Regions from separate parts of the Paenibacillus sp. FSL R5-0810 genome, predicted to be linked through region 2. Evidence: riboswitches for the same ligand, from Rfam matches in the RefSeq annotation. Region 2 holds a riboswitch; each other region holds the start of a gene.
What was found. A riboswitch is a leader RNA that binds a small molecule or an ion and turns the genes downstream of it on or off. The one in region 2 is predicted to bind cyclic di-GMP.
Positions count from the first base shown of each region.

Region 1 (3,098 bases), 3.4 Mb from region 2:
ATCCACCCACCCCCATCGTAGCAAGTGATTTATGACAGCTGCCAACGTTTTTGCGGCAAACCTTCTCAAACAGAGAGTTGATCGCTCATTCCTAAACGAACAAACCGTTAAAGCATGCTCCTCTTCATGAAATGTTGAAGGCTACCCGATTCAGTTTCTGCAGCGGCGTCAGGTCAGCAGGGTTATCTAAAATAAACAGTTCCCTATTCAATCGTTGTCGCATGGCGGATCAGAGGTTTCCGTCGTATTCGGCCAATTGCAGGGATCGTGGTTGCATATGAGCGTCCACAACAGCCTCTGCAGCTTCGCGTCACCACCCTTTCGATGGGTTTGCGATAGATTGTACGAATTATGAATTAGTTTAAATTTTAACTATCTGTCATCAGTGGCTTGCCTATAATTATAAAATTTTACTTTAATAAATAAAATACCCATAATTGGGTAATTAGTGCTTGTGTATTGCCTATATCTTCATGTAAATTTTCTTAGGAATGCCCCTTTATGATTGACTCTCGTTTTGGCGTATATCTTTTTGATGAAAGTACGGACCGTGCTTTGACTGATTCCATAAATATCCGCAATTTCAGGCACGTTTTTATTTTCCAGCCATTCGTAGGCGATTTCTTTCTCGCGGTTTGTTAATTCATATTGGTCAAAGAGTGAGTAGGTCAGCTCTTTTTGTAGCATGGGATCCTTTTGGGGTAACTTTTCTTCAATATTTTTGGCCAGATGTTCAATGAGGGGCAGTACAAATGTAACCTCGTGAAAGTAATGAAAACAGAGGCTGAGGTAGCCTATAATAACATGATTTATTCGTATTGGCGTGCAAACGCAGGACAGCTCTGCAAACAATTTATTGCTGTGCTCGGCGCCGATTACGACTGAGACCGATTGATTTTCCATGGATAACGCAATGGCATTGATTCCCGCCTTGTTCATAGCAGAAGATGTTCCGATTTTCAAATGATTTCTTTCAAAATAACCTTTTAACAGCTCCGTCCCGCAATAATCGATAACGGTTCCCTCTGGGTCCGCAATCACAAATAAATAAGGTATAGACAGCAAATCGTTCATATTCCTGGTTTCCTCTTGCAACAGATACAGGATTTCTTTTCGCTCGATCAGCCTTTCTTTAATTTCAGAGATGCTGAGGATATTAGGAAAATGATCGTTTACTTTCAGCAATGTTCTTTGGCCCATTATTTTCCCTTCTTCCTTGTTAAGAATAAGTGATTAATAATGAAATCGATCTCCTATTTATCGCCGCTGTGAAGATTCGGTAGCTCTTAGCGAAAAATAAAAAACCTCCATCCATGAAGATTACCATAGCAAAATAGGACGGAGGCTTCCGTCGTATTCGGCAACTGGCTGGCATCACGTATCTTAGCAGATTCGCATTAGCCCCTATAGCTTTGCGTCGCCACTTTTCAGTGGGTTTGCTATTATCGTACGAAACGATTCGATTGGTTTGCTGTCAAAGACGCTGCCGCATGAATATTCCTTGTTATCCGCTGAGAGTCGAACTGCTGTAGTTATACCGCGCTGCGGGAAATCATGTTCCGCATCATTCACCTCCTTTCAGGCAATTGACCGTAACTTTTAAGGAACAGGCAGTTACTGCAGGAGCCTCCCTATAAAAATTTGTGAACAACAAATAGCCTCCGTCAGCTTGTAGACATAGGTAGTAACTAGCAAGAAGTGACGGAGGCTTCCGTCGTATTCGGCAACTGGCTGGCATCGCGGTTCTATGCAGAACCCCATTAGCCCCTATAGCTTTGCGTCGCCACTTTTCAGTGGGTTTGCGATTATCGTACGAACGATTCAATTGTCGAAAGATACAACATATAGTTCTGAATGAATGACCTAATCAAACTATAACTTACATTGTTTTTCATTGAATATAGGCTTCATGACTCAAATTCCCGACAATTTCCTGCTGGATTTTGTAATTTTTTGTCACAAAGTAACTAGCAGAGCGTGTAATATGTCAAAATAACCAGCTTCTCCATGATTTAAAAAAGCTTTGCCGCTTCGGCTGCCCGCCGAAGGCCTTCCTCAATGATTTCCTCGCTTCGATCCCGGAATTGATTATGCCCCTCAATGATAATCGTAGTAATGTCGGTAATCCCGAACACGTTGAGATGATTTTTTACGAAGCTGACCGCCATCTCGGATGGATCGCCCTCCGCATAGATCCCGCCTCTAGCATTCAGCAGTGCTGCTTTTTTGTCACCCAACAGACCGACCAAGCCCTGCTCCGTATATTTGAACGTTTTACGCGGATGATGCATGTAGTCCAGGTAGGCATGCAGCACTGCAGGAACCGTCAGATTCCAGAGCGGGAAGGCAAACACCAATTTGTCGGCGGCAAGAAATTGCTCCAAGTGCCGGTTGACGATGTCCCGAACGGCCTGCTCTTCCTCCGAAAGCTCCATGCCCATGGCTGACTTGAAATTCCCGCTAATCATAATGTCGTCCAGAAGGGGAATGCGTTCCTGATACAGGTCGACCTCAACCACCGCATCATTCGGATGTGCCTCGCGGTAGCTATTGAAAAATGCGTCGTATAATCTGCTTGTGACGGCCCCTTGGCGGTTGTTGGCTTTAATGAATAAAGTGGTTGTCATTAGAATCTCCTCCTATATTTCCTATTTGTAATGAATGGACTCGAAAGCATGCGATATCAGCTTCCCGCCGCTCTTATATGACCGTGCTCCGTTTTCCCGAACCGTAGGGAATAGAACATCAGCATGGCGAGCAGCAGCCCGGCTAGCACCAAATAAATATTGCTGTAAACCTGCCCCTCGGCATAGGCATACAAGGGGTTCCACGATACCTCGGAGCGGATATCGAGCATTGTTCCGTACACACCGGAAGCGATCCCCGCCGAAATAAAATTCAGCATCTGCATCAATCCCATCCCGATGCCGGCTTGCTCTTTCGCTAAGCTAAGGGAGACGGAGTTGGATAGTGCAATCATCCCGAACGTCTGCCCGACATTACCTAGAATCAGGAAGAGAGCAACCGCGACGGCTGAAATGGCGGAGAACGTGGATAAGAGTACAAAGCAAGCGACCAACATAATCATGGCGGTTAGA
Region 1 covers NZ_JBBOCF010000001.1:5,368,234-5,371,331, reverse strand. Annotated here, with positions in the region: gene MKX76_RS23835 (helix-turn-helix transcriptional regulator) at 472-1,200, opposite strand; cyclic di-GMP riboswitch class I at 1,357-1,451, opposite strand; cyclic di-GMP riboswitch class I at 1,720-1,814, opposite strand; gene MKX76_RS23830 (FMN-dependent NADH-azoreductase) at 2,013-2,627, opposite strand; gene MKX76_RS23825 (MFS transporter) at 2,684-3,098, opposite strand, start outside.
Region 1: linked by a shared signal. The riboswitch ahead of MKX76_RS23835 (helix-turn-helix transcriptional regulator) and the one ahead of MKX76_RS08985 (transglutaminase-like domain-containing protein) in region 2 are both predicted to bind cyclic di-GMP.

Region 2 (3,098 bases):
GACCGTAACGTACAAGTGCTGATTCAGGTAAATCCGGAAATGGCCGATAAAATCGCCGAGACCGCGAGCTTCTATATGGAGGCTGCTGAGCAAAGGGAACACAGTCTTCTGGTCCACTTTCGGGTCAGACAGCCGGAAGAGCTGCTGCCCCATATTCTCAGCTGGGGAGGGGACGTGGAGGTGCTGGAACCTGATTCTTTCCGTGACCGGATTCGTGAAGAAGCTGAAAAAATGTTAAAACGCTACTGACACGCTGTTGTCAGGAGCGTTTTTTTATATTGGGTGTATACCAGATGGAAGAGGAGATATTCATGATGAGAAATACAGTGGAAGCCTTGCAGGCGTTTGAATCAACAGTAGCAATTTATTTGAATGAGCTGGAGCACCTGGAGCTGGAGCAATTGCATATCAAACCGGACGAAGAGGACTGGTCCATTGGGCAAATGTATATGCATTTGATTCAATCGGCTCAATATCTGCACCTGCATAATGTTGATCAATGTTTGGCCGGAAACGAAACAGCCATCGAATCCTCTGGGGAAAAAACGGAGAGAGGCAGGGCGGTATTCGAACTCGGAAGTTTTCCGCCCGTAAGGATTCGAATTCCAGCTTCACCGCAGTACACGCCGCAGCAGCCCGCGAGCAAAGAGCAGTTAGTTGAGGGTCTTCAGGGAGTAGTGGAACGGATGAAGCGTACGGAAGCGGATTTGCATCAAGCAAACAGCAGCCGTACGATTCCTCATCCCGGCTTCGGAGCCTTAAACGCCAAAGAGTGGTTTCTGCTGGTGGAGATGCATTACAGGCACCACCTGCTGCAGCTCGATCGGTTAAAAAAGGAGCTGTCCCTTTAAGGATTTCCCTAACGGATTGATGATCAAGCGGGATTGATACAAAAACGTCTCTATGGAGACGTTTTTTGTTGTCGTTCGTCGTCTATCAATCTCAAAATTTGCTTGATAGAATTAGAGATATTTGGTATGATGAACTCACATAAAGCTACTCACGATAAACGGCAAACTTGTCGAAAGGCAAGGACGCAAAGCTACAGGGCCTTCTTGATCCCAATCAATGGCAGCCAGCTACCGAACGAAGATGCTTTTTTTGTTTTTTATATGAGATTTTTATTCAATTAATTCTTTGAAAACTCTATTACGATAACGGCAAACTTGTCGAAAGATAAGGACGCAAAGCCACAGGGCCTTCTTGATGAGCAGTCAATGGCAGCCTGGCTACCGAAGGGAGTTTACAGTATGCGCAACATGGTGTTGGCTATTGTAGGGTTTATTGCGTTATTCATGCTAGCTCCGGCTGCACAAGCTTCGCAAGCTGGAGATTGGCTGGATTTGGAGCAGCTCGACCAAGGAGTCATCGTCGTTCGCTATGACGTGAAAGCGGACACGAAGACCAAGCTTATGATTGCGAAAGGGCAAAACAAGTATACATATACGCTTTTACCGGACAAGCAGCAGGAGACCTTTCCGCTGCAGATGGGAAATGGTCGTTATACCATAACAGTACTGGAGCAGGTCAACGGTACCAAGTATAAGATCGTTCAAGAAGCGGAAGTTAAGCTTCAACTAACCAATAGCAGCAGGGTGTTCTTGAACTCGGTACAAAATATCGATTGGCGTTCAAGCGACAAGGCGGCTCAGCTTGCAAAGAAGCTAACCCGGTTTGCAGACACCGACGAGGAAAAAGTAAAGCTGATCCACGAATATATCGTCGATACGATCCGGTACGACAAAGCACTCGCCTCCAGTGAGCTGACGGACTATCTTCCCAATATTGACCGCACGCTGTCAGGGAAAAAAGGCATGTGTTATGATTACGCCTCCTTGTTCGCATCCATGCTGCGGAGCATGGACATTCCGACCAAGCTTGTGATGGGGACAACAGATTACGTCGATGTTTACCACGCTTGGAATGAAGTTTATTTAAACGGCCGGTGGGTAACGATTGACACGACCGTGGATGCGGGATGGAAAAGCAAGGGTGCCGGATTCAAAATGATTAAAGAGGCATCGCGTTATTTCGCAGCCAAGTATTATTAAATTTTATAGCAAAAACCTTAAGCTTTGGACCATTGTCCAAGGCTTATTTGGGTTTTTATTCAGAAAATATTCAGAATCGGGCGTTACAATGCTAGAAGCTCAATTGGTTCTGAAGGAAAATACAGGCACCAATGTATCGTGCGCCAAATAAAAGTAAGCGGAGGTGATGGACGAACAAATCTCTTGTCGGCATATCATCCGAGAGATGGTTGGCTCGATTTGCGCACGCGAAAGCAACATCGGAACCAAATATATTGAGGGTAATGGAGAGGCTGAGGGAGAGATCATGAAGAAAAAAGTAAGTGGAATCGTATTGGCTCTGCTGCTTATGCTCCAAACGTTGTTTGGAGGATCGGACTGGACGGTCAATGCATCGAGCAATGTTCCAGAACCGGTAAGCGTGCAGGATTCAGTGTATGGAGTGACGGATGATGTTTATGGCCCATCCGAATCAGAAATCAATAATGATAGCATTTTAACCAAAGTTGTGTTAACCGACATGGACGGCACCGTCATAGATGCCGTTTATAACCCGGACAGCAGCCTGGATATCGGTGCAGCCGTTAATCTAAGCTATGAATGGGAGCTGCCGAACGGTCACAACTATAAAAATGGAGACATATTTACCTTCGAGCTGCCGCAGCAGTTTGAAATCTTCACGGATATTGACTCACCGCTCGTTTCCGGTCAAGGTGAAGTTGGCCGTTTTACGGTGGACCGAAGCGGCAAAGTTGTGATGACCTTCAATGATTACGTGGAGAGCCATTCCAACATCAGCGGTAAGCTGGAAATTCGTACAGAATTCAAGAAGGAAGTTCTTAAAGGTAGCACCGAAATCATTATTGCTATTCCGATAAAGGGCGGGGTTCAGACCGTCATTGTGAACCTGAAGCCGCAAGGCGGAAAGCTGATCGAGAAGCAAGGGAAAGCGATTGGCAAAGACCGGATCGATTGGTCGGTTCAGATCAACAAATCGCTAAATAAAATCAAGCACGCAGTCATCACCGATGAAATGCCTGAAGGCTTGGAGCTCATCGCGGATTCCGT
Region 2 covers NZ_JBBOCF010000001.1:1,990,951-1,994,048, reverse strand. Annotated here, with positions in the region: gene MKX76_RS08995 (helix-turn-helix transcriptional regulator) at 1-249, shown strand, start outside; gene MKX76_RS08990 (DinB family protein) at 315-851, shown strand; cyclic di-GMP riboswitch class I at 1,002-1,087, shown strand; cyclic di-GMP riboswitch class I at 1,150-1,237, shown strand; gene MKX76_RS08985 (transglutaminase-like domain-containing protein) at 1,251-2,051, shown strand; gene MKX76_RS08980 (collagen binding domain-containing protein) at 2,338-3,098, shown strand, end outside.

Region 3 (3,098 bases), 1.5 Mb from region 2:
AAGGTTGGCCCGAAGGAAGGATCCGTTTACTTCGCTGCCTCCTTCTACCAGCAGGTCGGTAACACCTCGCTGATATAACATATCCGATAATGCATGGAGGTCCAGCCCGTAACGGTTCACAGGAACGAACAGAATTTCAATTCCTTTTTGCTGCAGCATGCGCACTCTTTCCGGATCAGCATCCTCCTTCGTGACTACCCATGTCTTTGCTGCTGAACAGTCGGTAACTTTGGCATCCTCAGGCAGTCTCAAATTCGAATCTAAGATGACCCGTATGGGATTCTTCCCGCTTTCTTCTGGCAGTCGGGTCGTAAGGAGGGGATCATCCGCCAAAACCGTATTAATTCCTACTAAAATGGCATCGACTTTGTTTCTTAATTTATGTACCACAAGCTGTGTTTCATCACATGTAACCCATTTAGAATGTCCCGTCGACGTGGCAATTTTCCCGTCAAGCGTCATGGCTACTTGGGAAATAATAAACGGCCGTCGTTTTGACATATTGTGCACGAAACGTTCATTGAGTAATTCGGCTTCCTTCCCCAATACACCCACATCAACTTCTATCCCATGCTCTCTCAATAATTGAATGCCTCTTCCGGCCACCATCGGATTCGGATCCTGCATCGCCACGACAACTCTTGCGACTCCCGAGTTGAGGACGAATTCTATACAAGGAGAGGATTGAGGACTTGGTTCCAGCGTCACATAGAGCGTTGCGTCTTCGGTATATCCTTCAGCCATTTTGAATGCATGCACCTCCGCATGAGGTTCCCCTGCATTTCGATGAACACCTGCACCGACTACTTGTCCATCTTTAACAATTAGTGCGCCAACAACCGGGTTCGGGTTCGTTTTCCCATTGGCCGTACCTGCCAGTTCCAATGCCAGCCTCATAAAATGTTGGTCTGAATTCATACGATTTACACTCCCCGTCATAATAAAGCCGTCTCCACCAAGGAGTTATAGATATGACCTGATTTTTCGATTTTCGTTGCCAAATACCGATTATTGTGCTCGGACACATCTCCCCAAATCGATACATGCTGATCGGTTACAAGTCCTTTTTCCCGCAAAGACTGCAGCTTTCTAGGATTGTTCGTAATCAGGGTGACTGGTTTTTGCCGCAAGCTCTGAAGTACACGTATGGCTTCTTCATAGGAGCGATGGTCATCCTCGAAGCCAAGACCAAGATTGGCCTCTACTGTATCGAACCCTTCCTCTTGCAAAAGATAAGCTAACGATTTAGAGAAAAGACCTATACCGCGACCCTCGTGATTCGCCAAATAAAAGAGAGCCCCGCTGCCGTTTTCCACGATCATGCGCATGGATGTCCGCAGTTGGTAGCCGCAGTCGCATCGTTTACTCCCAAAAATATCTCCCGTATGGCAAATGCTGTGCATCCGTATCAAGGCATGCTCTTCGTTAGCAAAATCACCGTATACCAGCACGGAAGACTGCTGATATGAAGCGAGATCTGCCTGAGATAATGATTCTAGAATATCATTCTTATCCATAAATGAATTGCCTGTATTTAACCAACTGTACCATTTAAATACGACTTCATGATCCTCCAATTGCACAGGGAGCCGAACGGGACCAACAAGGCCGATGTTGGGACATTCCGGCTGTTTAAGAATGGTTAATTTACTGTCTAGCAATTTCCTGACCTGGTCCGAATTCATGAATACAACTCCTTTTTTGTTATGATGGTTACAATCGATGGTTTGTTTTCCTCCCTGAAAACGTTGGCAATTTTGCGTTAGCTATTACTTCTTCAGCCTAAAAAATCCAGCCGCAGAAATGTAATTTTCTAGAAATGGACACAAAAAAACCCCTGTCTGAATAGACGGAGGCTTCCGTCGTATTCGGTAACTGGCTGGCATAGCGGATGCAAGCGATCCACCTTAGCCCCTGTAGCTTTGCGTCGCCACTTTTCAGTGGGTTTGCCATTATCGTACGATGTCATTTCATAAAATTAATCCGCGATTGTTGTCGATCATGGAAAGGCAACACCAAATCAGAAACAATCGAAAGTAATAGCTTTTTGTCGATATGACTACAAATTGAATATAAAATACAACATCATGAATTGCAACCAAAATATAATTCGATCCGAAGGACGATTAAAGATTACCGTTTTCCCGCCCACTTTCTAAACTAGGACTCTGAACCCACACTTCAAATGGTCCGCTTAAGCTTTATTTCAAATGACGGCTTCGTAATGTATTCCATATAAGCGATCGTGCCGGTAAACTCCAACGATTCCGCCAACGGCAACAATATGGGTTGGCATGATCATGGCATTCGCCTCCGCTCGTTATTCTTGCTTATCATCAGCTTTTCGAGGAATAAACCTCATTGTAATTCACGATGGCTCCAGGGGAATGCTCTTCATCTAAAATGCGAAGCAGATGTTCTCCAATCTCGGCAGTAGACAGCAGCTGCCCTGATTCAAAGGCCTGGGAAAATGCACCGGCCAGCTCAAACTGCTTCTCATCCTGTCCTCTGGCCATGCTCTGCATTTCCGTATCCACCATGCCGGGATTGACGGCAATAATCTGAACCGGGTTCTCTCGGCTTGCTTGCTCTGCCCCTACGCACTGCGTGAACATATTCAGCCCGGCTTTTGCGGTACAATATGCGCTCATGGAAGGAGCGGGGTATACCCCCGAACCCGAAGAAATATTCATTATTTTCCGCCGTGCCTTATACCTGTTTGTTTGGTTCAAAAAGCAAGAGGTTAGAATCATCGGCGCAATAAGGGTAATTTGGACATTCTTCGCAATCTCGGCTGCGCCGCATTGTTCAATTTTCCCGAGTGGTTCCAGCATCGAGGCATTATTAATGAGGTAGAGCGTATCGGTATCCGCAAGCTCAATGCTTCTTATGATATTCTCCATCAACTGCTCTAGACCCGAGGGGTCACTCAAGTCATACACATAATGAGTGTAACGCTCATAACGATCCAGTGTGATCGAATGGTTTCTCGCAATTCCGTAGACGGCATGCCCCTGCTGAAGAAGCATCAGTGCAAGCTGTCCTCCGATCCCTCTCGACGTGCCCGTTATAATATAGTGTCTTTGGCTCATCTTTCG
Region 3 covers NZ_JBBOCF010000001.1:488,222-491,319, reverse strand. Annotated here, with positions in the region: gene ribD (bifunctional diaminohydroxyphosphoribosylaminopyrimidine deaminase/5-amino-6-(5-phosphoribosylamino)uracil reductase RibD) at 1-918, opposite strand, end outside; gene MKX76_RS02215 (GTP cyclohydrolase II) at 936-1,685, opposite strand; cyclic di-GMP riboswitch class I at 1,868-1,961, opposite strand; gene MKX76_RS02210 (SDR family NAD(P)-dependent oxidoreductase) at 2,337-3,092, opposite strand.
Region 3: linked by a shared signal. The riboswitch ahead of MKX76_RS02215 (GTP cyclohydrolase II) and the one ahead of MKX76_RS08985 (transglutaminase-like domain-containing protein) in region 2 are both predicted to bind cyclic di-GMP.